DNA from 3 places in the Viridibacillus sp. KH_047 genome. Region 2 is predicted to be linked to each of the others. Evidence: a T-box and tRNA genes for the amino acid it is inferred to sense, from the RefSeq annotation. Region 2 holds a T-box; the other regions hold tRNA genes.
The links. The T-box of region 2 lies ahead of argS (arginine--tRNA ligase). A T-box ahead of a tRNA ligase gene usually reads a tRNA of that ligase, here a tRNA-Arg.

Region 1 (9,835 bases), 1.6 Mb from region 2:
AAGCGGTCTGGAAAGGCCCGCCAGAGCAGGTAACAGCCCTGTAGTTGAAAGTTCATTCTCTCTTGAGTGTATCCTGAGTACGGCGGAACACGTGAAATTCCGTCGGAATCTGGGAGGACCATCTCCCAAGGCTAAATACTACCTAGTGACCGATAGTGAACCAGTACCGTGAGGGAAAGGTGAAAAGCACCCCGGAAGGGGAGTGAAATAGATCCTGAAACCATGTGCCTACAAGTAGTTAGAGCCCGTTAATGGGTGATAGCGTGCCTTTTGTAGAATGAACCGGCGAGTTACGATTACATGCGAGGTTAAGTTTTAGAAGACGGAGCCGTAGCGAAAGCGAGTCTGAATAGGGCGAATGAGTATGTGGTTGTAGACCCGAAACCAGGTGATCTACCCATGTCCAGGGTGAAGGTAAGGTAACACTTACTGGAGGCCCGAACCCACGTACGTTGAAAAGTGCGGGGATGAGGTGTGGGTAGCGGAGAAATTCCAATCGAACCTGGAGATAGCTGGTTCTCTCCGAAATAGCTTTAGGGCTAGCCTCGTGATAGAGAATCCTGGAGGTAGAGCACTGTTTGAACTAGGGGTCCATCCCGGATTACCGAATTCAGACAAACTCCGAATGCCAGTGATTTATGCACGGGAGTCAGACTGCGAGTGATAAGATCCGTAGTCAAAAGGGAAACAGCCCAGACCACCAGCTAAGGTCCCAAAGTAATTGTTAAGTGGAAAAGGATGTGACGTTGCTTAGACAACCAGGATGTTGGCTCAGAAGCAGCCATCATTTAAAGAGTGCGTAATAGCTCACTGGTCGAGTGACGCTGCGCCGAAAATGTATCGGGGCTAAACAATTCACCGAAGCTGTGGATGGACATCTTAGATGTCCGTGGTAGGAGAGCGTTCTAAGTGCTGTGAAGTCAGACCGGAAGGACTGGTGGAGCGCTTAGAAGTGAGAATGCCGGTATGAGTAGCGAAAGACGGGTGAGAATCCCGTCCACCGAATGACTAAGGTTTCCTGAGGAAGGCTCGTCCGCTCAGGGTTAGTCGGGACCTAAGCCGAGGCCGATAGGCGTAGGCGATGGACAACAGGTTGATATTCCTGTACCACCTATTTACCATTTGAGCAATGGGGGGACGCAGTAGGATAGGGTAAGCATGCTGTTGGTTATGCATGTTCAAGCAGTGAGGCGTGAAATGAGGCAAATCCCATTTCTATAACGTTGAGCTGTGATGACGAGGACGTATGTCCGGAGTTCCTGATTTCACACTGCCAAGAAAAGCCTCTAGCGAGGTAAAAGGTGCCCGTACCGCAAACCGACACAGGTAGTCGAGGAGAGAATCCTAAGGTGTGCGAGAGAACTCTCGTTAAGGAACTCGGCAAAATGACCCCGTAACTTCGGGAGAAGGGGTGCTCTAGTAGGGTGAAAGCCCGAGAGAGCCGCAGTGAATAGGCCCAGGCGACTGTTTAGCAAAAACACAGGTCTCTGCAAAACCGTAAGGTGACGTATAGGGGCTGACGCCTGCCCGGTGCTGGAAGGTTAAGAGGAGTGCTTAGCGCAAGCGAAGGTGCGAATTGAAGCCCCAGTAAACGGCGGCCGTAACTATAACGGTCCTAAGGTAGCGAAATTCCTTGTCGGGTAAGTTCCGACCCGCACGAAAGGCGTAACGATCTGGGCACTGTCTCAACGAGAGACTCGGTGAAATTATAGTACCTGTGAAGATGCAGGTTACCCGCGACAGGACGGAAAGACCCCGTGGAGCTTTACTGTAGCCTGATATTGAATTTTGATACATCTTGTACAGGATAGGTAGGAGCCAGAGATTCCGGAGCGCCAGCTTCGGAGGAGGCGTTGGTGGGATACTACCCTAGATGTATTGAACTTCTAACCCATGCCCCTTAGCGGGGTAGGAGACAGTGTCAGGCGGGCAGTTTGACTGGGGCGGTCGCCTCCTAAAGAGTAACGGAGGCGCCCAAAGGTTCCCTCAGAATGGTTGGAAATCATTCGTAGAGTGTAAAGGCATAAGGGAGCTTGACTGCGAGACCTACAAGTCGAGCAGGGTCGAAAGACGGGCTTAGTGATCCGGTGGTTCCGCATGGAAGGGCCATCGCTCAACGGATAAAAGCTACCCCGGGGATAACAGGCTTATCTCCCCCAAGAGTCCACATCGACGGGGAGGTTTGGCACCTCGATGTCGGCTCATCGCATCCTGGGGCTGTAGTCGGTCCCAAGGGTTGGGCTGTTCGCCCATTAAAGCGGTACGCGAGCTGGGTTCAGAACGTCGTGAGACAGTTCGGTCCCTATCCGTCGTGGGCGTAGGAAATTTGAGAGGAGCTGTCCTTAGTACGAGAGGACCGGGATGGACACACCGCTGGTGTACCAGTTGTTCTGCCAAGGGCATCGCTGGGTAGCTATGTGTGGACGGGATAAGTGCTGAAAGCATCTAAGCATGAAGCCCCCCTCAAGATGAGATTTCCCATTACGCAAGTAAGTAAGATCCCTCAAAGACGATGAGGTAGATAGGTTCGAGGTGGAAGTGTGGCGACATACGGAGCTGACGAATACTAATAGATCGAGGACTTAACCAAATTTTACTTAATAAACTTCAATGTAATTTATCCAGTTTTGAGAGAACAAGAAAAACTTTTTAAAAAAAGTTTTAAAAAAAACACTTGCTTTTAAAGAAGTGAAGTGATATAATAATTCTTGTCTTAAAAATAGTCTAGTGACGATAGCAAAGAGGTCACACCCGTTCCCATGCCGAACACGGAAGTTAAGCTCTTTAGCGCCGATGGTAGTTGGGGGTTTCCCCCTGTGAGAGTAGGACGTTGCTAGGCGAACAATATGGAGGATTAGCTCAGCTGGGAGAGCACCTGCCTTACAAGCAGGGGGTCGGCGGTTCGATCCCGTCATCCTCCACCATTTTTAATAAACATTGCCGGTGTAGCTCAGTTGGTAGAGCAACTGACTTGTAATCAGTAGGTCGAGGGTTCGACTCCTTTCGCCGGCACCATTCATTTTATATGAGCCATTAGCTCAGTTGGTAGAGCATCTGACTTTTAATCAGAGGGTCGTAGGTTCGAATCCTACATGGCTCACCATTTTTTAAAAAACATTATATGCGGGTGTGGCGGAACTGGCAGACGCACTAGACTTAGGATCTAGCGCCGCAAGGCGTGGGGGTTCGACTCCCTTCACCCGCACCATAATTTTAAGTTTATCAGCATATTGCGGAAGTAGTTCAGTGGTAGAACACCACCTTGCCAAGGTGGGGGTCGCGAGTTCGAACCTCGTCTTCCGCTCCAAAATATGCCGGGGTGGCGGAACTGGCAGACGCACAGGACTTAAAATCCTGCGGTAGGTGACTACCGTACCGGTTCGATTCCGGTCCTCGGCACCATTTCTTTTAATTTAATACAAGTGATAATATATGCGCCCGTAGCTCAATTGGATAGAGCGTCTGACTACGGATCAGAAGGTTGTGGATTCGACTTCTGCCGGGCGCGCCATTAACGGGAAGTAGCTCAGCTTGGTAGAGCACTTGGTTTGGGACCAAGGGGTCGCAGGTTCGAATCCTGTCTTCCCGACCATTATTACTTATACTCACACGGGGCCTTAGCTCAGCTGGGAGAGCGCCTGCCTTGCACGCAGGAGGTCAGCGGTTCGATCCCGCTAGGCTCCACCATATATATCTTATGAACCTTGAAAACTGAACATGCAAGACGTTAATCAATAAATGTTTTTGGACATCAACTCTGTTGGTGGATCAAAACAAAAATAGATATCATCTTCGGATGATACGCTAGCAAAGCTAATGAGCTTTCAAACTACTTTTATGGAGAGTTTGATCCTGGCTCAGGACGAACGCTGGCGGCGTGCCTAATACATGCAAGTCGAGCGAATGATGAAGAAGCTTGCTTCTTCTGATTTAGCGGCGGACGGGTGAGTAACACGTGGGCAACCTACCTAGTAGATTGGGATAACTCCGGGAAACCGGGGCTAATACCGAATAATCCATTTTGTCACATGGCAAAATGCTGAAAGGCGGTTTCGGCTGTCACTACTAGATGGGCCCGCGGTGCATTAGCTAGTTGGTGGGGTAACGGCCTACCAAGGCAACGATGCATAGCCGACCTGAGAGGGTGATCGGCCACATTGGGACTGAGACACGGCCCAAACTCCTACGGGAGGCAGCAGTAGGGAATCTTCCACAATGGACGAAAGTCTGATGGAGCAACGCCGCGTGAGTGATGAAGGTTTTCGGATCGTAAAACTCTGTTGTAAGGGAAGAACAAGTACGTTAGTAACTGAACGTACCTTGACGGTACCTTATTAGAAAGCCACGGCTAACTACGTGCCAGCAGCCGCGGTAATACGTAGGTGGCAAGCGTTGTCCGGATTTATTGGGCGTAAAGCGCGCGCAGGTGGTTTCTTAAGTCTGATGTGAAAGCCCACGGCTCAACCGTGGAGGGTCATTGGAAACTGGGAGACTTGAGTGCAGAAGAGGAAAGTGGAATTCCAAGTGTAGCGGTGAAATGCGTAGAGATTTGGAGGAACACCAGTGGCGAAGGCGACTTTCTGGTCTGTAACTGACACTGAGGCGCGAAAGCGTGGGGAGCAAACAGGATTAGATACCCTGGTAGTCCACGCCGTAAACGATGAGTGCTAAGTGTTAGGGGGTTTCCGCCCCTTAGTGCTGCAGCTAACGCATTAAGCACTCCGCCTGGGGAGTACGGCCGCAAGGTTGAAACTCAAAGGAATTGACGGGGGCCCGCACAAGCGGTGGAGCATGTGGTTTAATTCGAAGCAACGCGAAGAACCTTACCAGGTCTTGACATCCCAATGACCGCTCTAGAGATAGAGTTTTCCCTTCGGGGACATTGGTGACAGGTGGTGCATGGTTGTCGTCAGCTCGTGTCGTGAGATGTTGGGTTAAGTCCCGCAACGAGCGCAACCCTTGATCTTAGTTGCCATCATTAAGTTGGGCACTCTAAGGTGACTGCCGGTGACAAACCGGAGGAAGGTGGGGATGACGTCAAATCATCATGCCCCTTATGACCTGGGCTACACACGTGCTACAATGGACGATACAAAGAGTCGCTAACTCGCGAGGGTATGCTAATCTCATAAAATCGTTCTCAGTTCGGATTGTAGGCTGCAACTCGCCTACATGAAGCCGGAATCGCTAGTAATCGTGGATCAGCATGCCACGGTGAATACGTTCCCGGGCCTTGTACACACCGCCCGTCACACCACGAGAGTTTGTAACACCCGAAGTCGGTGAGGTAACCTTTATGGAGCCAGCCGCCGAAGGTGGGATAGATGATTGGGGTGAAGTCGTAACAAGGTAGCCGTATCGGAAGGTGCGGCTGGATCACCTCCTTTCTAAGGATAATTACGGAAACAGATCTTGGATCTGTCGATTAACGTCTTGCGTTCAGTTTTGAAGGTTCATAAAAACCTTATATTTTTCCGAAAAAGGGGCCTATAGCTCAGCTGGTTAGAGCGCACGCCTGATAAGCGTGAGGTCGATGGTTCGAGTCCATTTAGGCCCACCATTTTTCTTTTTTTGGGGCCTTAGCTCAGCTGGGAGAGCGCCTGCCTTGCACGCAGGAGGTCAGCGGTTCGATCCCGCTAGGCTCCACCAATATTGTTCTTTGAAAACTGGATAAAACGACATTGAAGCAAATTAAGTAACACATTTTTTATTATTAAGTTTTTTAGGCTTAATAACTAACTTTTAGGTTAAGTTATTAAGGGCGCATGGCGGATGCCTTGGCACTAGGAGCCGAAGAAGGACGGCACTAACACCGATATGCTTCGGGGAGCTGTAAGTGAGCTTTGATCCGGAGATTTCCGAATGGGGGAACCCACTGTTCGTAATGGAGCAGTATCTTGACGTGAATACATAGCGTCTTGATGGCAGACCCAGGGAACTGAAACATCTAAGTACCTGGAGGAAGAGAAAGAAAAATCGATTCCCTGAGTAGCGGCGAGCGAAACGGGAATAGCCCAAACCAAGAGGCTTGCCTCTTGGGGTTGTAGGACACTCTATATGGAGTTACAAAGGAATGAGTTAAATGAAGCGGTCTGGAAAGGCCCGCCAGAGCAGGTAACAGCCCTGTAGTTGAAAGTTCATTCTCTCTTGAGTGTATCCTGAGTACGGCGGAACACGTGAAATTCCGTCGGAATCTGGGAGGACCATCTCCCAAGGCTAAATACTACCTAGTGACCGATAGTGAACCAGTACCGTGAGGGAAAGGTGAAAAGCACCCCGGAAGGGGAGTGAAATAGATCCTGAAACCATGTGCCTACAAGTAGTTAGAGCCCGTTAATGGGTGATAGCGTGCCTTTTGTAGAATGAACCGGCGAGTTACGATTACATGCGAGGTTAAGTTTTAGAAGACGGAGCCGTAGCGAAAGCGAGTCTGAATAGGGCGAATGAGTATGTGGTTGTAGACCCGAAACCAGGTGATCTACCCATGTCCAGGGTGAAGGTAAGGTAACACTTACTGGAGGCCCGAACCCACGTACGTTGAAAAGTGCGGGGATGAGGTGTGGGTAGCGGAGAAATTCCAATCGAACCTGGAGATAGCTGGTTCTCTCCGAAATAGCTTTAGGGCTAGCCTCGTGATAGAGAATCCTGGAGGTAGAGCACTGTTTGAACTAGGGGTCCATCCCGGATTACCGAATTCAGACAAACTCCGAATGCCAGTGATTTATGCACGGGAGTCAGACTGCGAGTGATAAGATCCGTAGTCAAAAGGGAAACAGCCCAGACCACCAGCTAAGGTCCCAAAGTAATTGTTAAGTGGAAAAGGATGTGACGTTGCTTAGACAACCAGGATGTTGGCTCAGAAGCAGCCATCATTTAAAGAGTGCGTAATAGCTCACTGGTCGAGTGACGCTGCGCCGAAAATGTATCGGGGCTAAACAATTCACCGAAGCTGTGGATGGACATCTTAGATGTCCGTGGTAGGAGAGCGTTCTAAGTGCTGTGAAGTCAGACCGGAAGGACTGGTGGAGCGCTTAGAAGTGAGAATGCCGGTATGAGTAGCGAAAGACGGGTGAGAATCCCGTCCACCGAATGACTAAGGTTTCCTGAGGAAGGCTCGTCCGCTCAGGGTTAGTCGGGACCTAAGCCGAGGCCGATAGGCGTAGGCGATGGACAACAGGTTGATATTCCTGTACCACCTATTTACCATTTGAGCAATGGGGGGACGCAGTAGGATAGGGTAAGCATGCTGTTGGTTATGCATGTTCAAGCAGTGAGGCGTGAAATGAGGCAAATCCCATTTCTATAACGTTGAGCTGTGATGACGAGGACGTATGTCCGGAGTTCCTGATTTCACACTGCCAAGAAAAGCCTCTAGCGAGGTAAAAGGTGCCCGTACCGCAAACCGACACAGGTAGTCGAGGAGAGAATCCTAAGGTGTGCGAGAGAACTCTCGTTAAGGAACTCGGCAAAATGACCCCGTAACTTCGGGAGAAGGGGTGCTCTAGTAGGGTGAAAGCCCGAGAGAGCCGCAGTGAATAGGCCCAGGCGACTGTTTAGCAAAAACACAGGTCTCTGCAAAACCGTAAGGTGACGTATAGGGGCTGACGCCTGCCCGGTGCTGGAAGGTTAAGAGGAGTGCTTAGCGCAAGCGAAGGTGCGAATTGAAGCCCCAGTAAACGGCGGCCGTAACTATAACGGTCCTAAGGTAGCGAAATTCCTTGTCGGGTAAGTTCCGACCCGCACGAAAGGCGTAACGATCTGGGCACTGTCTCAACGAGAGACTCGGTGAAATTATAGTACCTGTGAAGATGCAGGTTACCCGCGACAGGACGGAAAGACCCCGTGGAGCTTTACTGTAGCCTGATATTGAATTTTGATACATCTTGTACAGGATAGGTAGGAGCCAGAGATTCCGGAGCGCCAGCTTCGGAGGAGGCGTTGGTGGGATACTACCCTAGATGTATTGAACTTCTAACCCATGCCCCTTAGCGGGGTAGGAGACAGTGTCAGGCGGGCAGTTTGACTGGGGCGGTCGCCTCCTAAAGAGTAACGGAGGCGCCCAAAGGTTCCCTCAGAATGGTTGGAAATCATTCGTAGAGTGTAAAGGCATAAGGGAGCTTGACTGCGAGACCTACAAGTCGAGCAGGGTCGAAAGACGGGCTTAGTGATCCGGTGGTTCCGCATGGAAGGGCCATCGCTCAACGGATAAAAGCTACCCCGGGGATAACAGGCTTATCTCCCCCAAGAGTCCACATCGACGGGGAGGTTTGGCACCTCGATGTCGGCTCATCGCATCCTGGGGCTGTAGTCGGTCCCAAGGGTTGGGCTGTTCGCCCATTAAAGCGGTACGCGAGCTGGGTTCAGAACGTCGTGAGACAGTTCGGTCCCTATCCGTCGTGGGCGTAGGAAATTTGAGAGGAGCTGTCCTTAGTACGAGAGGACCGGGATGGACACACCGCTGGTGTACCAGTTGTTCTGCCAAGGGCATCGCTGGGTAGCTATGTGTGGACGGGATAAGTGCTGAAAGCATCTAAGCATGAAGCCCCCCTCAAGATGAGATTTCCCATTACGCAAGTAAGTAAGATCCCTCAAAGACGATGAGGTAGATAGGTTCGAGGTGGAAGTGTGGCGACATACGGAGCTGACGAATACTAATAGATCGAGGACTTAACCAAATTTTACTTAATAAACTTCAATGTAATTTATCCAGTTTTGAGAGAACAAGAAAAACTTTTTAAAAAAAGTTTTAAAAAAAACACTTGCTTTTAAAGAAGTGAAGTGATATAATAATTCTTGTCTTAAAAATAGTCTAGTGACGATAGCAAAGAGGTCACACCCGTTCCCATGCCGAACACGGAAGTTAAGCTCTTTAGCGCCGATGGTAGTTGGGGGTTTCCCCCTGTGAGAGTAGGACGTTGCTAGGCACATTAAAGCACAGCTGATTTAATCAGTTGTGCTTTTTTTATATAGAAAATAGTTATATTAAATATAGCCGCAAAATTCTTGATTTACTCATCCGCAGGCTGTATAAAATAGAAATAAATAGGCATCTAGTTATTGGGTTTTATAGTGCAGAGTGTGTGAGCTTATTTTATTTACATAATAATTTGAGTGTGAAGCCATACTAAGATAACTCCAATGTTATTATTGTAATTTTATTACGCTCACCTTCAATGATTATCGACATTTTTGAAAAGGATATACGACAAGTATACTATCTCAATGACCAATACATTAAAGGGCAATTTTCTTATACTAATGAAATAGTTCTAGCAGTTAATGGTGAAAATATAGTTGTACTGGGAATATGCAGAGGTGGATAAAGGTAAAATAATTCAAAGTAAATATGATATACAAAATGTTATGATATTACCATTGTATTAGCCTCTATGAGCATAAGTGATATGTATGGGTAATCTAATTAGATTCCGATTAAAACGCCTTAAAACGCTTAAATAGGGCTTTTATGATAGTTAGAATTACTGCAATAAAATGTAGGTATATTTAAGTGCAAAATAATTAAAACTTTTTTCCTTAAATAGCTTGAAATGTTTTAATATGCTGTTATAATAATATTTGTGTTAAACAAAATTAACATTTAAAGAAGCGATAATATTATTGTTCCGAAGTAGCTCAGTGGTAGAGCAATCGGCTGTTAACCGATCGGTCGTAGGTTCGAGTCCTACCTTCGGAGCCATTTTTTTGTCTATGCTTCCATAGCTCAGCAGGTAGAGTGCTTCCATGGTAAGGAAGAGGTCACCGGTTCGAGCCCGGTTGGAAGCTTTCAATTATTTATCAAGAAGTAGAAATGTATCGAATTTTGCTTAGTAAGATG
Region 2 (9,835 bases):
GTATCTCTAACCTATCTGTTTTACTCTTTATAAAACGGAAAACGAACATTAATAATAGAAATCCCCCAATCGAAAGGTATTCTTGAATATCTGTAGAATCTTAGTAAAAAGATGACAAGCATAATTCATTAATGATTGATGAGGAGGGATTACTTGAAGCCAGGAAAGATTTTGCTATTTATTTTCGCATTTTTCTTATCAGGATGTGGTTTAAATAATGCTACAAAAGATATTATGCCTGAAGAAATGCCAAGTGACTTTGGTTTTTCAGTTAAATTCGGAGTTGGAAAAAAGAATGAAATTAATACTTTTGAAGGCAAGGTTACAAAGGATTTAGTAGCTGATGGAACTACAACAATAAATCTGCCTCTTACAATAGAAGAAAAGGCGAAAATTTATGAAAAAATGAAAAACATCAATATAATAGGCATGAAAGAATTAGTCCCTAAAACAGAGTGTATGACAAAACCCTATAGTGAAGATGCATGGAAAATCACTATTAATGGTGAAACGCTCACACCATATATTTCTGGAGCATATTGTGAAAAAGCCAATGATGAAAATAAACTGATTGATTTACGAAATTACATACGAAATATAGTTGAAAACAAAGATGAATATAAAAAGCTCCCAGAAACTACAGGTGGATATGAATAATTAGTTGTCTAATAAACAAACGAAAACGCATGGAAGACTATCCAAGCGTTTTCACGTGTTAAATATGTTAATTATTTAATATAGAGTTTAGTTCTTCTATATCACTTACAATATAAGTTGGTTCCTCTAATGCCAATTCCTCTTTACTACCGTACCCATAAAGGACACCGATATTGGCTATGCCTTCCTTCTTTGCCCCTATTAGATCATGTTTACGGTCACCAATCATAATGACTTCACTTTTATCTGGAGAAGATAGTTGTAAAAGCACTTCATGAATTACATCCGCCTTTGCAATTCTAGTACCATCTAAATTACTTCCTACTATTACATCAAAATATTGATCCAATTTAAAATGCTGCAATATTTTCTCAGCAAAGACTGTTGGTTTAGATGTGGCAACAGCTAATGTTTTTCCTTTATTCTTTAAAGTTTCTAGTAGTGTTTCGATTCCAGGATAGACCTCATTTTCATATAAGCCGTGCTGTTGAAATCTTTCACGATAATATCCGATTGCTTCATTTACTTCTTGTTCATTTAAACTGTAATAAGCCTGAAAAGATTCTTGTAAAGATGGTCCAATGAATAAATCTAATTTAAAGTAATCCACCACTTCAATATTCATCTTTTCTAATGCGTATGCGACACTTTTAGTAATTCCGACTTTTGGATCCGTTAATGTTCCATCTAAATCAAATAATATATATTGGTAATTCATTCGTTCCACTCCTCTGAATATTAGCTACATCTCTTCAGGTGCTTGAATTCCTAATAAACGCAATCCTTCTTCAAGCACGATAGCAACACTAGCGCATAACGTTAGTTTTACCTGAATTGTAGCATCATCTTCTAGTATTCTTGTGTGGGCATAATACTTATTAAACGCTCTTGATAATTCGATCAAATACTTGGCAATTTGCGAAGGGTCCGCTAGTTCAAAGGCTTTTGCCACCACTTCTGGAAAACCTTTTACCGAAATGACAACAGGCCAAGCCTCATCAGATAATCCCTCAAATTGACTGAATTCAGTATTGTACTGACCTTTTCGTAAAAGTGAGCAAATCCGTGCATACGTATATTGCACATAAGGACCTGTCTCCCCTTCAAAATTCAACATTTCTTCAAGCGAAAACTCAATATCATTCATACGATGATTTTTTAAATCGTGGAAGATCACTGCTCCTGTTCCTACCACTTTCGCTATCTCTTCTTTTTGCTTTAGGTTTGGATTTTTTTCCTCAATATTCTTACTTGCTAATTGGATAGCCTCATTTAATACTTCTTCAAGTAATACAACTTTCCCTTTACGAGTAGACATTTTCTTGCCGTCTTTTAGCATCATGCCAAACGGAATATGCTGTAACTCTTTTGCCCAACCATACCCCATTGTCTCTAATACGTTAAATAGCTGTTTAAAATGTAGCGATTGTTCATTTCCTACGACATAATATGATTTTGCTGAATTATAAGTTTCATTTCTATATAGAGCTGCAGCTAAATCTCGAGTCGCATATAATGTTGTGCCATCCGTTTTCTTAATCAAACATGGCGGCATATTTTCTAAATTAACGACCATCGCCCCGTCCGATTCTTCAAGAAGTCCCTGTTCAGCCAATAACTCTACAACTCTGTCCATTTTGTCATTATAAAATGCTTCTCCCGCATACGAATCGAACCGTATACCTAGTAATGCATAGACCTGTTCAAATTCCTTTAACGATGCTTCTCTAAACCATTGCCATAATTGCAGTGCTTCTTCATCTCCGTGCTCTAACTTTTTAAACGCTGCACGTGCTTGATCATTCAATGAGTCATCTTGTTCTGCCACTTCATGAAATTTGACATAAATCTTCAATAATTCACGCACTGGAGATTGTTCAATCAGTTCTTTATTCCCCCATAAATGATAGGCAACAATCAGCTTGCCAAATTGAGTACCCCAATCTCCTAAATGATTGATACGTACTACTTCATAGCCATTTTTCTCTACAATATTAGCTACTGCATTACCGATAACTGTTGACCGTAAATGCCCCATTGAAAAAGGTTTTGCAATATTAGGAGATGAAAAATCAATCGTAATCGTTTGACCTTCTCCATGTTTTTGTTGTCCGTATGCAGATTGAGAGGAAACAATGCTAGATAATACCCCTTTCGAGATTTCCGATTGCTTAAGAAAAATATTCACATACCCACCAACAGCTTCAACCTTTTCTATAATGTCATTGTTAACCTTATCACTTAATTCTTTGGCTATTATATTTGGTGATTTGCGGAAAATTTTTGCTAATGAAAAGCAAGGAAAAGCATAATCACCTAAATGTGCATACTTCGGCTTTTCGATTGTTTGTTCAATTTCACTCTTTGCTAAATGACCTTCTACTACTTCAAATAATGAATTGACTATCAATTGTTTGTCTTTCATTCTATTTTCCCCCTCAAATAATAAAATACATTGTGCATTCAAAGCTAAGTTCAGTTGATATTCTGCCGTAATGGTACGAAAAAGCAATAAAAAAAGCCCCCGTCTCAAAACAAGAGACGAGAGCATAGATCCCGTGGTACCACTCTAGTTGCCACAAAATGTGACCACTTTCCATTGTTAACGAGGTGACTCCCCGATCTTTTCTACTGCTATTTCAAAAAGTTTCTCCAAAGTGCGCTTCATTCATGATCCATGTATTAGGCTCCCACCATCCCTAACTCGCTTGACATTTCCCCATAAACTACTCTCTTTATCAAAGAATTTTTTTATTAAATTGTTACTATGGTATATTTAATTTGTAAATAAGTCAATGTTTGAGAAAAAAATATAACTATTAATTTATTTTTACATAAAAATTTAGAACCAATTTCTGGTATAAATCAAAATTTTAATAAAAAATCCAACTAATTGTCATAGAATTTTCAATTAGTACTTAGTCATAATACTTTATTACAAAATCACAAAAAACACACTCGAATTCCTCGAATTTATCCTCTTTAATATTCTTTCATTTTAGATGAGTATTTCAAACCAATTTCTTTTCATGTTTGGCAATAGTCAATTCAATTGCATCTATTTGAGAAAACTTTTTGTCTAACACTTTCCTATTTATAAAATCTACAAAGCTCTTATTTATTTCATTCTTTCCTATATAAATAACAAGAATTTGGACGTCAATGCATCAAGTTGATCTGATTATCAACTTGATGCAGATTAAACCTCTCCACCTTTTGCTTTAGAAAAATAACATTCCGCTATTTTTCACATACCTATTAATTTAGTCTCCAGCATATTACCTAGTCATAATACCAACCATTAAAATGCTTGCAGCAAATTCTATTAATTAAATGATGGTCTCGTACAAACTCCTAAAAAATACAAGTCTGTTTTTCTCTAAAACTAAGAAATTCATATTATTGACACAAATATTTTAATCGTATACTATTGAGACGTAAAGTAACTTGAAGTCAAAAAGTTACCATGTTTAAAACGGTGCAGGAGGTAGAACTAGGTATTTACGTTCATGAGTAATAGAGTTTCAAATCAAAGTAAAAATTAATTGATTAAGAAGTACTCAAAACTACATAATCATTTTGAGTCCTTATAAATTTTTTTACGAAGACTATTATGTCATGAAAATATTTAAAGGGTATTTTATTTTTTAATGCTTTCTATAAATCTCATTAATGAGATTTTGGGGAATAGAAAGTAAAATTAGACAAGCTCAAGTATTTTACTGAATAAGCAGTCTGATAAGGTAAGTATATAGGTTAAAAAAACAAGAAAAAGAGGTACAATACGTGAGCACAAATAACAAAAAAATCCACTACGCATGGTGGATATTATTAGGTTTATCTATTATGGTCGGTTTGGCTAAAGGCGGAATCATGACTGCAGGTGGGTTATTCTTAACTCCAGTAACAGAAGATTTAGGTATGGGTATGGGAAGTCTAACACTTTACTTTAGTATTTCTTCTATTGTTACTATGATTTTCTTACCATTTGCTGGTAAGATCATTGCTAAGTATGATATTAGAACAGTTTTAGTAACAGCAGTTATTTTACAAGCGGGTTCGTTCGCAATGTTTGGTTTAATGAATTCTGTTTGGGGTTGGTACTTATTCTGTATCCCAATGTCAATCGGTTCAATTTTTGTAACTCAAATCGCAGGTCCAGTATTAATCAACAACTGGTTTAAAAAACATAACGGTTTAGCAATCGGTATCATGGTTGCATCTGGTGGTATTTTCGGAGCTATCTTACAACCTATGGCTGGTAATTTAATTTCAAGTGAAGGTTGGAGAATGACTTACTTCATCCTTGGCGGAATTGTAATAGCAATCGTTGTGCCAATCGTAATATTAATAATTAGAATGTCTCCTAAACAAAAAGGTTTACAACCATTAGGTTTAGAAGTTGAAATCAATAAAACTGAAGATGCTTCTTCTGTTAAAGTTGAATCTAATACTAACACAGGTATTTCAGCTGCAATTGCTAAAAAATCTGGCGCATTTTATTCTTTATTATTGTTCTTCTTCTTTATTACTTCTGTCGGTAGTTTTGGTCAACACGTTGCTCCTTTTGCAATGGGATTAGGTTATGATGTTAAATTTGCTGGTGGTGCAATGGGCTTCTGGTCAGTGGGAGTAATGATTGGTGCATTAGCATTCGGTATTTTAAGTGATAAAATTGGTGCAAAAAACACTGCTATTTTCGCAATGTTACTAGGTTTAGTTCCAATCGCAATTCTATTAACTGTTCCTGACAATTCTACTATGTTCTCATTAGCTATTGGTATTTTTGGATTTGTTGTTGCATCACTTGGAACATTAGGACCGCTATTAACTTCTGCTATCTTTGGTAACAAAGAATACGGTCAAATTTACGCTTCTGCAGTTATCGGTTTAGCAGTTGCTGGTATTGTAGCATTACCAGCCTACGGATATGTTTTCCAATTAACTGGTAGCTACACTTTAGTACTATATGCAATTGCCTTCATGCTAGTTATTAATGTATTATTAATCGTAATGGCATTTATCGGCAAAAACAAACTAGTAAAAGCAGGCCATTGGAAATAATCACTTTGTATCTCCCTTAACACATAAGTGAATTCTTCCCTTTAAATTAATTTTTCTTGATGAATTGTTTTACTTCACCATTTCATCAATCTTACTAACGAATTTGAAATCAATAACTCACATTCTATTCCCTCCGTTTCAAACACATCTGAAACAAATAGAGAGAATAAATAGACCTTATTGAGCACTTCTAAGTTGAATCATTGGTTATATAAAACCAAGACAACTTGGAAGTGTTTTTTTATGTTACAATTAAGTTTAACTTTTAAATATAGATTTACAGAAAGGGTTTCAAATCAGCTGTTCATACTCTTCTCTCAAAATAGAATACATTTTTAAATCTTGATGGGTACCTTTCACAAATAGCCCTTTTCGAATTAGCCCTTCATAAGACATACCGACTTTCTCCATAACCCGAGCAGAACCTACATTCTCTGTTAAACACTTCGCTTGAATTCGAACTAAATCCATTTTTTCAAAACCAAATGCAATTATTGCTTTGGCTGCTTCAGTAACAATGCCTCTCCCCCAATATGCCTGTGAAATTGCATAACCGATTTCAGCTATTTGTTGTTTTGGCTGCCAAGATACAAAATCTATTGTCCCAATTAATGTACCTGTCTCTTTATCTTCAATGCCCCAAAGAGCATATTGATCTAACTCGTATTTGTTTAATATAAATCGCACAAATTCTTCTGTATCTGCTAAACTTTCATGTTTGTTCCAAGTACAGTATCTTGCAACTTCCTCATTCGAACAATATGTATGCATATCGTAAAGGTCATCAAGTGAGACTTCCCTTAAAATTAATCGATCAGTTTCTAAAATAGGTAGCTTGCCGTAGACATCCTCCATTTTCATCACATCACCTCATTTTAAGTTTTCATACCAACGTAACGCTTTTTGTTCTATATCACTAGCAAAAGTCGATTTCCCTTGTATATATGCCTCCATATTAAATGGATATTGTGATGCATTCGCTTGCTTTATTCGACCATATTTTGTCGCTTCAGCAGGATGACTTCTTAAATAATCCCGGAAGGCAAGATGTCTAGTAATGCCCGCATGTCCTAATTCATAAAAGTGGATATGGTGAGTACGATTGTCACCACCTTTTGTAAAATAACGCCGTCCTGGGAGACCATTCTCACCTTTAGATACATAACCGATTTTCTCCAACTTCTCTTTCAATTGATCAACCTGTTCAATGTGATAAACTACTGGCATTATATCAATTACAGGCTTCGCAGGAAGGTTTTCAACGGATGTACTACCAATATGAAAGATATCATAAATCTCATCACTGAAAATATCCCTTATCATCTTTTGTTCTTTGTTGAATAATGCAACCCATTCTTGATCGTATTCTACCACTACAACCCGTCTCATTTTTCACCTCTATTTTGACATCCCTTTAAATTCAATATATTCAGTCTATTATAATCATAGCATAGTTTTTTTAATTATCTATCAAATTACATTACCTTATAAACACTAGTATAAATGAATAAAATCAAAATCCCCAACACAATAAAAATAAGTGTAATTCCATTCTCCGGAAAAAACTGCATACCCCAACTAAATAAACTCGCTATCATACCTCCAATTACACTCATCAAGCCTTATATAGATAAATGCGCTCCCCTTGTCTCTTCTGGAATCGATTTAGCTACAATGGATTGGAGAGTGGGTAAATACAGTACTGTGACACATGACAGAACCATTAATCATTTAAAGACTAGAATAATATGTAAATATTTAATTGCATTTCAAAAGGAATTTCACAAATTAATAATTGATTCTAAAGAATTGTTAAATCGCATAATACTAGTAATATAATGATTTTAGTTTTACAAAATAACAGATAATTATAATTATTAATGTCTTTTTATACAAAAACAAGTTATCAAAATCATTATATTATTCTGTCATTTAAGTTTATTGCTATTCCATCTTAGGTTTTTTTGTATATAATGGAGAGACACCCACTTTTAGGTGTAAATAAAAAGATAAAGGAAGTGAAGGTTTATGATTACTCTACGCATTCATAAGGAGAATTCAGAATACGTGGTGAAACGTATCAGTAACCAAAATGCCGATCAATATTCTGTGCATTCTGATGAGTCACTCTATGAAAGTTTGTTTCATTTAGGTCGCAAAATGCATATTAGTAACATCCATTTCAACATTCCACATGATTTAAAATCCAAATTAATATCTTTTCTATCCGTCGAATTTCCTGCCGAGCTTTACGATTATCATATTAAGATTATTGACTAAACCGTTACCTCATTGATTATATCCTCTAGAAGTGACAGTCAGTAACCATCTAGGTGCGATTTTAAATCGTTCCTGATGGTTCAATTATACATATTCTTTCATCGCACAAGAAAACCAACATTAGCCCTTTAACGCCATGTTGGTTTTCTTTTTTATAGCTATCATTAACTTTTAAATTGGAGCCCTTTTTCATGAAGTGCTCCCTTTAATACTTCTATCGCTTTAGGGCCCATACCATGAAGCGCCCTTAATGTCTTTTCATCAATTGTAGTTAACTGCTCCAATGTCGTGATTCCTACGCTATTAAGTGCTCTTACTGCTGGCTTTGATACACCTTTAGGCCAAATTTGCATGACTTCACCCCTATTTTTATTTTGAGTTGCAAAAAAATACAATTTACCACTCATTTACTTCGATTTCATTTGTCTTCACTACACGATATCTTTTTTTACACAGTTTGGTTATTAAACCAAAGTAATTATAATAAAGATTAAAGAGAAAATAACGAAACTGCTTAGAATAAATATCAATTGTAATCTCGAAAATATTCTCAAAGTACTTCGGTTTTTAATTTTTCCGATTATCTTTGCAACTTTTATATTCATTGGAATAAAGAATACCGTGAATAGCACACTAATAAGTAATAAGACTAGTATAATTGAAATAAAGGGTGGTATATTTAAATCCCAAAGAAAAATCGATACAACAAATACTGGAACCCCCATCCACCACCCAAAGCTAAAGAATAATAACACGATTGCAATAATCAGTAACATAATATCTTTTTTTAGAAATTCAACATACGCTTTTCCATAAATACTCATAACTGATCCCCTACTTCAATAAAATTATGCACATCTCTTACTTTTATCGTATAGTGATTCAACAACTCATTGAAAACCATCCTGTTTCTTTTGGAAAATCATTTCGAGTAAGCCTTTGCCCAGAAAGCATTTGACGATAAGAAGTAATCGTACCATCGTGTGACACTATATAAATTTTTTCTTTATTTAATTTTTTACAATCACCAATAAACTTTTCTGCAAGGTTGGTGAATTGCTGTTCTGTTAAGGTATTGATACCATTCGTCCAGAGTTCAATTGATGCCTTACTATCTATTTCAAAAGTTGGGTAATCATGTTCAATAGTTTCTAAATCAATTATCTTATCACAAGGCAATGTATTCATACTTGAGTGAATGGGAAAAATCCTTGGTGCTACTAATGGGCTTACAATCTTACGACAATTTTTATTTTCACTCCAAAGGAATACAGTTTCAAGCGTTCTTCTAAGCGGACTAATAATTATTATATCTTCATCTGTTAGCGGAAATTGATTTCTTAATAACAATGCCTGTTCAACCCCTGTAGAAGTTAATGCTGGGTCTTCTATTTGTAGACTTTTAGGTATATCCAAAGTATGTACACCTTGGCCATGACGAATAAATATCAACTCCATTTAACTCCTCCTATTCCATTGATTTCACAACACAGAAAACTTTATTATCCAATTATACCAAAATAATAATAGGGATAGAATAAATCATCTAATTCTCGACTGTATCTCTTTTCTAGCTCTTCCTTAGTGTTATTGAAAGAACTATATAATAATTAAAAAAAGAATCCATTTTAATTTTACAAAATGGATTCTTTTATTCTCTATGGATTGCTTTTATTAAGTCTATCTCTGACCTCTTCATTTAGACGTTATAACGGCTTGTCCTACGTTTTCTACTAAGTCATTGCTGCCTATTAACTCTTTGACATAGCCATAGACAGGGTAATAGCGATCATAATCGATTAACTCTAGACTGTCTTATGCCCCTCAACACAAA
Region 3 (9,835 bases), 1.4 Mb from region 2:
AGAAGCTGCTGTTTCATCACAACTACTTTCGATCCCTAATATATATCGATTTTCCATTATAAATTCACCCACATGACAAGAGCGTCCTCTTGATTATCTGTATAGTATCCTTTACGGATACCTCCATCTTGAAAGCCAAGTTTACGATAAAGATTTTGGGCAACTGTATTTGTAACACGTACTTCTAAACTCATGACGACAACTGCCCGTTCACGAGCGATACGAATTGCTTCACGCATTAGCCCTTCACCTATTCCTAAACCCCTAGCAGATGCTGTTACTGCCACATTTGTAATTTGACTTTCATCTAATACAATCCACATGCCACAAAACCCTATAATTTGCTCTGTGCCGTCCACAGCAACAACATAGGTAGCTTGTGTATTTGTAGTCATTTCATGATAAAAAGAATCCATCGTCCACGGTGATGGAAATACTTCAACTTCAATTGCATACACTGCTGGTACATCCGTCACTGTCATCTCTCGATAAGTAATCATCTTTTCACCTATTACTGACCCTTCTGCTCTTTTATCCAATTTGCCTCAGCCTCAGCTAAACGACGATATTGAGGTACAAATGAATGTACAGCTTCAATATCAGGCAATTCTTGTTGTGAAGCCAATTGAATAAGCTGACTAGCACTAGGCAGATCTAATGTAAAAGGTGCACGTACTGCATGATTTCCTAATTGGGCTTGAATTGATTCCCAAAATAAATCCACATCATGTCCAACGAACATTACCGGTGCATTTAAATCCTTTAATTTTTCAAGTAAGCCTTGCAAGCTATAATGCCCATCCTCAACTACTGACGTTAGGTCTGCCGTCGTATTATAAGCTCCTGCATAGACATTTTGTCTTCTCGCATCGATAATAGAGCATACAACTCCATTATAAAGTGCAGCATTTGCTGCTAAGAGCTTTAAGCTAGAAATACCAACTAGTGGTTTTTTCAGCGTCCAAGCAAGTGTCTTAGCGATTGTAACACCAATACGCACACCTGTATAAGAACCCGGACCCTCACCAACTGCAATTGCATCAACTTCGGCTGGTTTCATCTTAGTTCTTTCAAACAATCGCTCAATCGCTGGCATAGCCCCAATTGAATGATTTAATTTAATATTCGTTACTTCCTCCGCTACAACTTGACCATCTTTTACAATGGCCACAGCTAATGGGGAATTCGATGTATCTATTCCTAACCAAATCATTTCATTAACTCCTCACACAATCGTTCATAACGCTTACCGATTGGTTTCAATAAAAATCGTCTTTTATTCTCATCTATTCGATGGATTTCAATTCCTAGTCGTTCAGCAGGTAGATCTTGTTCAATAAGATGAGCCCATTCTATTACAGACACAGCATCACCGAAAAACAACTCATCCCAGCCTAAATCTTCATCGCTATCAGCTAGTCGATAGACATCTAAATGATTGAATGGCAACCTACCTTCATATTGCTTTAAAATTGTAAAGGTTGGGCTATTCACTGTACGTGTAATTCCCAATCCCTTAGCCAAAGACTGTGTAAAAGTTGTCTTACCTGCGCCAAGATCTCCTTCAAGTGTAATCGTATCCTGTGCTTCCAGCAAATCAGCCAGTTTCAAAGCAAGACTTTTTGTTTCTTCTAATGAATTAACCAATATCTCCATTGTCATTCGACCTTATCCTCTCAAACTTACATTAACTATAGTTTACCTAAAGCATCGCAAATGTTCAAAGTGAACGGGCTAAAAATTTTTTAGACATAAAAAAATAACACAGCTACATTAGCTGTGTTTACATTTGAATTTATAAGTAAAAGTAAATGGCGGTCCGGACGGGACTCGAACCCGCGACCTCCTGCGTGACAGGCAGGCATTCTAACCAACTGAACTACCGGACCATTTCTTTAAGACAAGATTTATTATATCAGCTAATCTATGCTTTAGCAATAGTTTTTCAAAAAAAAACTACTTTTACATAAAATATTTTCACTTTATCCAGCTAATATTGTATGATTCTAGTATTTCTAACACTTTAAACTATCTATCATTAATAATTTAATAATGAGGTTACATAAACTCTCTATTAAAAAGTAATATTCAAAAGTTGTAAGTCTCAAAGTTTCTTAAATAATGAATTTTTCTTGCCATGCAATTCTGGATCAATATTAATTATCTTATGAATAAAACTAGACTTTAGGAATGATTCTACTAAACCATCACCACTGAGACATGCAATAAAACCAGTCAAACTTATAACAATATAAAAAATTATATTCAATGATATATAAATCTTATATACATTATGTTTTGAAAAATAAAAAAGCACAACTGATTAAATCAGCTGTGCTTTAATTTGCCTAGCAACGTCCTACTCTCACAGGGGGAGACCCCCAACTACCATCGGCGCTAAAGAGCTTAACTTCCGTGTTCGGCATGGGAACGGGTGTGACCTCTTTGCCATCATCACTAGACTATATTAGAGAACTTGTTCTCTCAAAACTGGATAAATTACATTGAAGTTTGTTAAGTAAAATTTGGTTAAGTCCTCGATCTATTAGTATTCGTCAGCTCCGTATGTCGCCACACTTCCACCTCGAACCTATCTACCTCATCGTCTTTGAGGGATCTTACTTACTTGCGTAATGGGAAATCTCATCTTGAGGGGGGCTTCATGCTTAGATGCTTTCAGCACTTATCCCGTCCACACATAGCTACCCAGCGATGCCCTTGGCAGAACAACTGGTACACCAGCGGTGTGTCCATCCCGGTCCTCTCGTACTAAGGACAGCTCCTCTCAAATTTCCTACGCCCACGACGGATAGGGACCGAACTGTCTCACGACGTTCTGAACCCAGCTCGCGTACCGCTTTAATGGGCGAACAGCCCAACCCTTGGGACCGACTACAGCCCCAGGATGCGATGAGCCGACATCGAGGTGCCAAACCTCCCCGTCGATGTGGACTCTTGGGGGAGATAAGCCTGTTATCCCCGGGGTAGCTTTTATCCGTTGAGCGATGGCCCTTCCATGCGGAACCACCGGATCACTAAGCCCGTCTTTCGACCCTGCTCGACTTGTAGGTCTCGCAGTCAAGCTCCCTTATGCCTTTACACTCTACGAATGATTTCCAACCATTCTGAGGGAACCTTTGGGCGCCTCCGTTACTCTTTAGGAGGCGACCGCCCCAGTCAAACTGCCCGCCTGACACTGTCTCCTACCCCGCTAAGGGGCATGGGTTAGAAGTTCAATACATCTAGGGTAGTATCCCACCAACGCCTCCTCCGAAGCTGGCGCTCCGGAATCTCTGGCTCCTACCTATCCTGTACAAGATGTATCAAAATTCAATATCAGGCTACAGTAAAGCTCCACGGGGTCTTTCCGTCCTGTCGCGGGTAACCTGCATCTTCACAGGTACTATAATTTCACCGAGTCTCTCGTTGAGACAGTGCCCAGATCGTTACGCCTTTCGTGCGGGTCGGAACTTACCCGACAAGGAATTTCGCTACCTTAGGACCGTTATAGTTACGGCCGCCGTTTACTGGGGCTTCAATTCGCACCTTCGCTTGCGCTAAGCACTCCTCTTAACCTTCCAGCACCGGGCAGGCGTCAGCCCCTATACGTCACCTTACGGTTTTGCAGAGACCTGTGTTTTTGCTAAACAGTCGCCTGGGCCTATTCACTGCGGCTCTCTCGGGCTTTCACCCTACTAGAGCACCCCTTCTCCCGAAGTTACGGGGTCATTTTGCCGAGTTCCTTAACGAGAGTTCTCTCGCACACCTTAGGATTCTCTCCTCGACTACCTGTGTCGGTTTGCGGTACGGGCACCTTTTACCTCGCTAGAGGCTTTTCTTGGCAGTGTGAAATCAGGAACTCCGGACATACGTCCTCGTCATCACAGCTCAACGTTATAGAAATGGGATTTGCCTCATTTCACGCCTCACTGCTTGAACATGCATAACCAACAGCATGCTTACCCTATCCTACTGCGTCCCCCCATTGCTCAAATGGTAAATAGGTGGTACAGGAATATCAACCTGTTGTCCATCGCCTACGCCTATCGGCCTCGGCTTAGGTCCCGACTAACCCTGAGCGGACGAGCCTTCCTCAGGAAACCTTAGTCATTCGGTGGACGGGATTCTCACCCGTCTTTCGCTACTCATACCGGCATTCTCACTTCTAAGCGCTCCACCAGTCCTTCCGGTCTGACTTCACAGCACTTAGAACGCTCTCCTACCACGGACATCTAAGATGTCCATCCACAGCTTCGGTGAATTGTTTAGCCCCGATACATTTTCGGCGCAGCGTCACTCGACCAGTGAGCTATTACGCACTCTTTAAATGATGGCTGCTTCTGAGCCAACATCCTGGTTGTCTAAGCAACGTCACATCCTTTTCCACTTAACAATTACTTTGGGACCTTAGCTGGTGGTCTGGGCTGTTTCCCTTTTGACTACGGATCTTATCACTCGCAGTCTGACTCCCGTGCATAAATCACTGGCATTCGGAGTTTGTCTGAATTCGGTAATCCGGGATGGACCCCTAGTTCAAACAGTGCTCTACCTCCAGGATTCTCTATCACGAGGCTAGCCCTAAAGCTATTTCGGAGAGAACCAGCTATCTCCAGGTTCGATTGGAATTTCTCCGCTACCCACACCTCATCCCCGCACTTTTCAACGTACGTGGGTTCGGGCCTCCAGTAAGTGTTACCTTACCTTCACCCTGGACATGGGTAGATCACCTGGTTTCGGGTCTACAACCACATACTCATTCGCCCTATTCAGACTCGCTTTCGCTACGGCTCCGTCTTCTAAAACTTAACCTCGCATGTAATCGTAACTCGCCGGTTCATTCTACAAAAGGCACGCTATCACCCATTAACGGGCTCTAACTACTTGTAGGCACATGGTTTCAGGATCTATTTCACTCCCCTTCCGGGGTGCTTTTCACCTTTCCCTCACGGTACTGGTTCACTATCGGTCACTAGGTAGTATTTAGCCTTGGGAGATGGTCCTCCCAGATTCCGACGGAATTTCACGTGTTCCGCCGTACTCAGGATACACTCAAGAGAGAATGAACTTTCAACTACAGGGCTGTTACCTGCTCTGGCGGGCCTTTCCAGACCGCTTCATTTAACTCATTCCTTTGTAACTCCATATAGAGTGTCCTACAACCCCAAGAGGCAAGCCTCTTGGTTTGGGCTATTCCCGTTTCGCTCGCCGCTACTCAGGGAATCGATTTTTCTTTCTCTTCCTCCAGGTACTTAGATGTTTCAGTTCCCTGGGTCTGCCATCAAGACGCTATGTATTCACGTCAAGATACTGCTCCATTACGAACAGTGGGTTCCCCCATTCGGAAATCTCCGGATCAAAGCTCACTTACAGCTCCCCGAAGCATATCGGTGTTAGTGCCGTCCTTCTTCGGCTCCTAGTGCCAAGGCATCCGCCATGCGCCCTTAATAACTTAACCTAAAAGTTAGTTATTAAGCCTAAAAAACTTAATAATAAAAAATGTGTTACTTAATTTGCTTCAATGTCGTTTTATCCAGTTTTCAAAGAACAAGGTTTTGAAGATCATTTTACAATGAGCCTTCAAAACTGAACGCAAGACGTTAATCGACAGATCCAAGATCTGTTTCCGTAATTATCCTTAGAAAGGAGGTGATCCAGCCGCACCTTCCGATACGGCTACCTTGTTACGACTTCACCCCAATCATCTATCCCACCTTCGGCGGCTGGCTCCATAAAGGTTACCTCACCGACTTCGGGTGTTACAAACTCTCGTGGTGTGACGGGCGGTGTGTACAAGGCCCGGGAACGTATTCACCGTGGCATGCTGATCCACGATTACTAGCGATTCCGGCTTCATGTAGGCGAGTTGCAGCCTACAATCCGAACTGAGAACGATTTTATGAGATTAGCATACCCTCGCGAGTTAGCGACTCTTTGTATCGTCCATTGTAGCACGTGTGTAGCCCAGGTCATAAGGGGCATGATGATTTGACGTCATCCCCACCTTCCTCCGGTTTGTCACCGGCAGTCACCTTAGAGTGCCCAACTTAATGATGGCAACTAAGATCAAGGGTTGCGCTCGTTGCGGGACTTAACCCAACATCTCACGACACGAGCTGACGACAACCATGCACCACCTGTCACCAATGTCCCCGAAGGGAAAACTCTATCTCTAGAGCGGTCATTGGGATGTCAAGACCTGGTAAGGTTCTTCGCGTTGCTTCGAATTAAACCACATGCTCCACCGCTTGTGCGGGCCCCCGTCAATTCCTTTGAGTTTCAACCTTGCGGCCGTACTCCCCAGGCGGAGTGCTTAATGCGTTAGCTGCAGCACTAAGGGGCGGAAACCCCCTAACACTTAGCACTCATCGTTTACGGCGTGGACTACCAGGGTATCTAATCCTGTTTGCTCCCCACGCTTTCGCGCCTCAGTGTCAGTTACAGACCAGAAAGTCGCCTTCGCCACTGGTGTTCCTCCAAATCTCTACGCATTTCACCGCTACACTTGGAATTCCACTTTCCTCTTCTGCACTCAAGTCTCCCAGTTTCCAATGACCCTCCACGGTTGAGCCGTGGGCTTTCACATCAGACTTAAGAAACCACCTGCGCGCGCTTTACGCCCAATAAATCCGGACAACGCTTGCCACCTACGTATTACCGCGGCTGCTGGCACGTAGTTAGCCGTGGCTTTCTAATAAGGTACCGTCAAGGTACGTTCAGTTACTAACGTACTTGTTCTTCCCTTACAACAGAGTTTTACGATCCGAAAACCTTCATCACTCACGCGGCGTTGCTCCATCAGACTTTCGTCCATTGTGGAAGATTCCCTACTGCTGCCTCCCGTAGGAGTTTGGGCCGTGTCTCAGTCCCAATGTGGCCGATCACCCTCTCAGGTCGGCTATGCATCGTTGCCTTGGTAGGCTGTTACCCCACCAACTAGCTAATGCACCGCGGGCCCATCTAGTAGTGACAGCCGAAACCGCCTTTCAGCATTTTGCCATGTGACAAAATGGATTATTCGGTATTAGCCCCGGTTTCCCGGAGTTATCCCAATCTACTAGGTAGGTTGCCCACGTGTTACTCACCCGTCCGCCGCTAAATCAGAAGAAGCAAGCTTCTTCATCATTCGCTCGACTTGCATGTATTAGGCACGCCGCCAGCGTTCGTCCTGAGCCAGGATCAAACTCTCCATAAAAGTAGTTTGAAAGCTCATTAGCTTTGCTAGCGTATCATCCGAAGATGATATCTATTTTTTTGTTTTGATCCACCAACAGAGTTGATGTTCAAAAACATTTATTGATTAACGTCTTGCATGTTCAGTTTTCAAGGTTCATAAATTATATTGGAGCGGGTGAAGAGAATCGAACTCTCGACAACAGCTTGGAAGGCTGTGGTTTTACCACTAAACTACACCCGCGTTGAAATTATAATTTTTAAAAAATATGGCGCGCCCGGCAGAAGTCGAATCCACAACCTTCTGATCCGTAGTCAGACGCTCTATCCAATTGAGCTACGGGCGCATATCGTATATTATATATTGTAAGTGTTTGGTGCGGTCGAGAGGACTTGAACCTCCACCGAGTAAACCTCGACTAGGCCCTCAACCTAGCGCGTCTGCCATTCCGCCACGGCCGCATTTTAATTGACGTGTAGGTTATATTATATCACCTTAAAACATAATGTCAAGTTAAAATGGTGAGTCATGCAGGATTCGAACCTGCGACCCTCTGATTAAAAGTCAGATGCTCTACCAACTGAGCTAATGACTCGTAGCTTGAAGAATGGAAATGGCTGGGGTACCTGGATTCGAACCAGGGCATGACGGAATCAAAATCCGTTGCCTTACCGCTTGGCTATACCCCAAAAAGTAAATGGCGGTCCGGACGGGACTCGAACCCGCGACCTCCTGCGTGACAGGCAGGCATTCTAACCAACTGAACTACCGGACCATATAAAATTTGGTGACCCCTACGGGATTCGAACCCGTGTTACCGCCGTGAAAGGGCGGTGTCTTAACCGCTTGACCAAGGGGCCATATGGCTCCGAAGGTAGGACTCGAACCTACGACCGTCCGGTTAACAGCCGGATGCTCTACCACTGAGCTACTTCGGAAAACATGTTGCATTTTGTTACATTTTGTCGTCATCACCTTGTCGACTTTTATTATTATAGACAGGTATTCAGAAAAGGTCAAGCGTTTTTCTAAAAAAACTTTTAACCATTTTCCTTGATGCGCCCTGAACACTTGCTACAACGGTATTTAGAAGGGTTCATTCTTTTTTTCCTAACATAGTTTGTACCGCATTTTACACATATATAGGTATAACTTTTATTAGAGCTTCTTCCCTTTATACCTGTTAAATTAGAACAGTATCTAGGAGCATTCGTGTTCTTTAATAGAATGCGGAAATCTGCATCACGATGTTTATACCCCTTTCCTTCTATATGAAGATGATAATGACATAGCTCATGACGAATAATTCCTTCTACTTCCTGTATACCGAACTTTTCAAAGGATTTCGGGTTAATCTCTATATTATGTGATTGTAATAAGTATCTACCGCCAGTAGAACGTAATCGCTTATTAAAATAGGCTTGATGTCTAAAAGGCTTATGGAATACGTTTATAGAGATTTCTATTACAAGGTTTTGTAGTTCTTCATCTGTCATATTATCCTTCCCTTTCTTCTATAAAATAAACCTCGCTTTAATGCGAGGTTTATTTTTCTGCTATTTTAATCGATTTGTTTTGCTGGGGGAAGCATAGTTAATGCAATTCTCCCTTTATCTTTCTCAATCTTTTCTACCCATACTGTTACAATGTCACCAAGAGCTACTACATCTAAAGGATGTTTTACATAGCCGTTTTTTAATTTAGAAATATGGACAAGACCATCTTGTTTAACACCAATATCGACAAATGCACCGAAATCCACTACGTTGCGTACTGTCCCTTGCATCTCCATTCCTGGTTGCAAATCTTCCATTTTCAAAATATCTTTCTTCAACAATGGTTGCGGGAAGGCATCGCGTGGATCACGTGATGGTTTCATCAATGTATCAATGATATCTTTTAATGTTACTTCTCCTACATCCCACTGCGAGCTTAAAGTTGAAATATCTAAGTTAGCTAGCGCTTGTTCAGCCTCCGCTGTTCCTAGTTGTTCCTTCTTAATAGAAGCTACTTCGAGTAGTTTGTTTGCTAGGTCATAACTCTCTGGGTGAATGCCCGTTGCATCCAATGGGTTTTTCGCTTCAGAAATTCGTAAGAAACCGATTGCTTGTTCATACGTTTTAGCCCCTAGGCGCGGAATTTTCTTCAACTGTGTACGAGCTGTAAATTTCCCATTTTCACCACGAACTTTAACAATGTTTTCTGCAACTGTTTTTGATAACCCCGATACATATTGTAAAAGTGAAGATGATGCAGTATTCACATCTACACCAACTTGGTTAACAGCTGTTTCAACAATGAACGTTAAAGAGTCTGCAAGCTTCTTCTGAGATACGTCATGTTGATATTGCCCCACACCTACTGCTTTCGGTTCAATTTTCACAAGCTCAGCCAGCGGATCTTGTAATCTTCTCGCAATTGAAACGGCACTGCGTTGCTCAACTTGCAAATCCGGAAACTCTTCCCGCGCTACTTCCGATGCGGAATATACACTTGCTCCAGCTTCATTAACAATAACAAACGCAGTTTCACTATTTAACTCTTTCAAACATTCTGCTACAAACTGCTCTGACTCGCGGGAGGCTGTCCCATTACCAATAGCGATAATAGATATCGGATACCTTTGCAATATATCCTTGAATACCTTTTTAGCTTGAACAGGAT

Region 1: it encodes a tRNA-Arg, which carries the amino acid that the T-box ahead of argS (arginine--tRNA ligase) is inferred to sense. The anticodon was not compared.
Region 3: it encodes a tRNA-Arg, which carries the amino acid that the T-box ahead of argS (arginine--tRNA ligase) is inferred to sense. The anticodon was not compared.

Annotation. Positions count from the first base shown of each region.
Region 1 covers NZ_CM174479.1:100,394-110,228, forward strand. The annotation lists rRNA gene AC3IS5_RS00500 (23S ribosomal RNA) at 1-2,590, shown strand, start outside; rRNA gene rrf (5S ribosomal RNA) at 2,724-2,839, shown strand; tRNA gene AC3IS5_RS00510 (tRNA-Val) at 2,849-2,924, shown strand; tRNA gene AC3IS5_RS00515 (tRNA-Thr) at 2,940-3,015, shown strand; tRNA gene AC3IS5_RS00520 (tRNA-Lys) at 3,028-3,103, shown strand; tRNA gene AC3IS5_RS00525 (tRNA-Leu) at 3,124-3,208, shown strand; tRNA gene AC3IS5_RS00530 (tRNA-Gly) at 3,233-3,307, shown strand; tRNA gene AC3IS5_RS00535 (tRNA-Leu) at 3,314-3,402, shown strand; tRNA gene AC3IS5_RS00540 (tRNA-Arg) at 3,435-3,511, shown strand; tRNA gene AC3IS5_RS00545 (tRNA-Pro) at 3,516-3,592, shown strand; tRNA gene AC3IS5_RS00550 (tRNA-Ala) at 3,612-3,687, shown strand; rRNA gene AC3IS5_RS00555 (16S ribosomal RNA) at 3,835-5,387, shown strand; tRNA gene AC3IS5_RS00560 (tRNA-Ile) at 5,484-5,560, shown strand; tRNA gene AC3IS5_RS00565 (tRNA-Ala) at 5,574-5,649, shown strand; rRNA gene AC3IS5_RS00570 (23S ribosomal RNA) at 5,746-8,675, shown strand; rRNA gene rrf (5S ribosomal RNA) at 8,809-8,924, shown strand; tRNA gene AC3IS5_RS00580 (tRNA-Asn) at 9,623-9,697, shown strand; tRNA gene AC3IS5_RS00585 (tRNA-Thr) at 9,711-9,783, shown strand.
Region 2 covers NZ_CM174479.1:1,739,537-1,749,371, reverse strand. The annotation lists gene AC3IS5_RS08805 (hypothetical protein) at 154-657, shown strand; gene AC3IS5_RS08800 (HAD family hydrolase) at 725-1,375, opposite strand; gene argS (arginine--tRNA ligase) at 1,400-3,082, opposite strand; T-box leader at 3,192-3,408, opposite strand; gene AC3IS5_RS08790 (MFS transporter) at 4,444-5,721, shown strand; gene AC3IS5_RS08785 (GNAT family N-acetyltransferase) at 6,013-6,582, opposite strand; gene AC3IS5_RS08780 (GrpB family protein) at 6,592-7,110, opposite strand; gene AC3IS5_RS08775 (helix-hairpin-helix domain-containing protein) at 8,166-8,354, opposite strand; gene AC3IS5_RS08770 (histidine phosphatase family protein) at 8,884-9,459, opposite strand; gene AC3IS5_RS08765 (hypothetical protein) at 9,807-9,835, opposite strand, start outside.
Region 3 covers NZ_CM174479.1:356,013-365,847, reverse strand. The annotation lists gene tsaD (tRNA (adenosine(37)-N6)-threonylcarbamoyltransferase complex transferase subunit TsaD) at 1-57, opposite strand, end outside; gene rimI (ribosomal protein S18-alanine N-acetyltransferase) at 57-500, opposite strand; gene tsaB (tRNA (adenosine(37)-N6)-threonylcarbamoyltransferase complex dimerization subunit type 1 TsaB) at 512-1,213, opposite strand; gene tsaE (tRNA (adenosine(37)-N6)-threonylcarbamoyltransferase complex ATPase subunit type 1 TsaE) at 1,210-1,662, opposite strand; tRNA gene AC3IS5_RS01935 (tRNA-Asp) at 1,813-1,889, opposite strand; rRNA gene rrf (5S ribosomal RNA) at 2,347-2,462, opposite strand; rRNA gene AC3IS5_RS01925 (23S ribosomal RNA) at 2,526-5,455, opposite strand; rRNA gene AC3IS5_RS01920 (16S ribosomal RNA) at 5,640-7,192, opposite strand; tRNA gene AC3IS5_RS01915 (tRNA-Gly) at 7,341-7,414, opposite strand; tRNA gene AC3IS5_RS01910 (tRNA-Arg) at 7,441-7,517, opposite strand; tRNA gene AC3IS5_RS01905 (tRNA-Leu) at 7,546-7,632, opposite strand; tRNA gene AC3IS5_RS01900 (tRNA-Lys) at 7,691-7,766, opposite strand; tRNA gene AC3IS5_RS01895 (tRNA-Gln) at 7,786-7,860, opposite strand; tRNA gene AC3IS5_RS01890 (tRNA-Asp) at 7,870-7,946, opposite strand; tRNA gene AC3IS5_RS01885 (tRNA-Glu) at 7,957-8,031, opposite strand; tRNA gene AC3IS5_RS01880 (tRNA-Asn) at 8,035-8,109, opposite strand; gene AC3IS5_RS01875 (SprT family protein) at 8,212-8,667, opposite strand; gene AC3IS5_RS01870 (Tex family protein) at 8,733-9,835, opposite strand, start outside.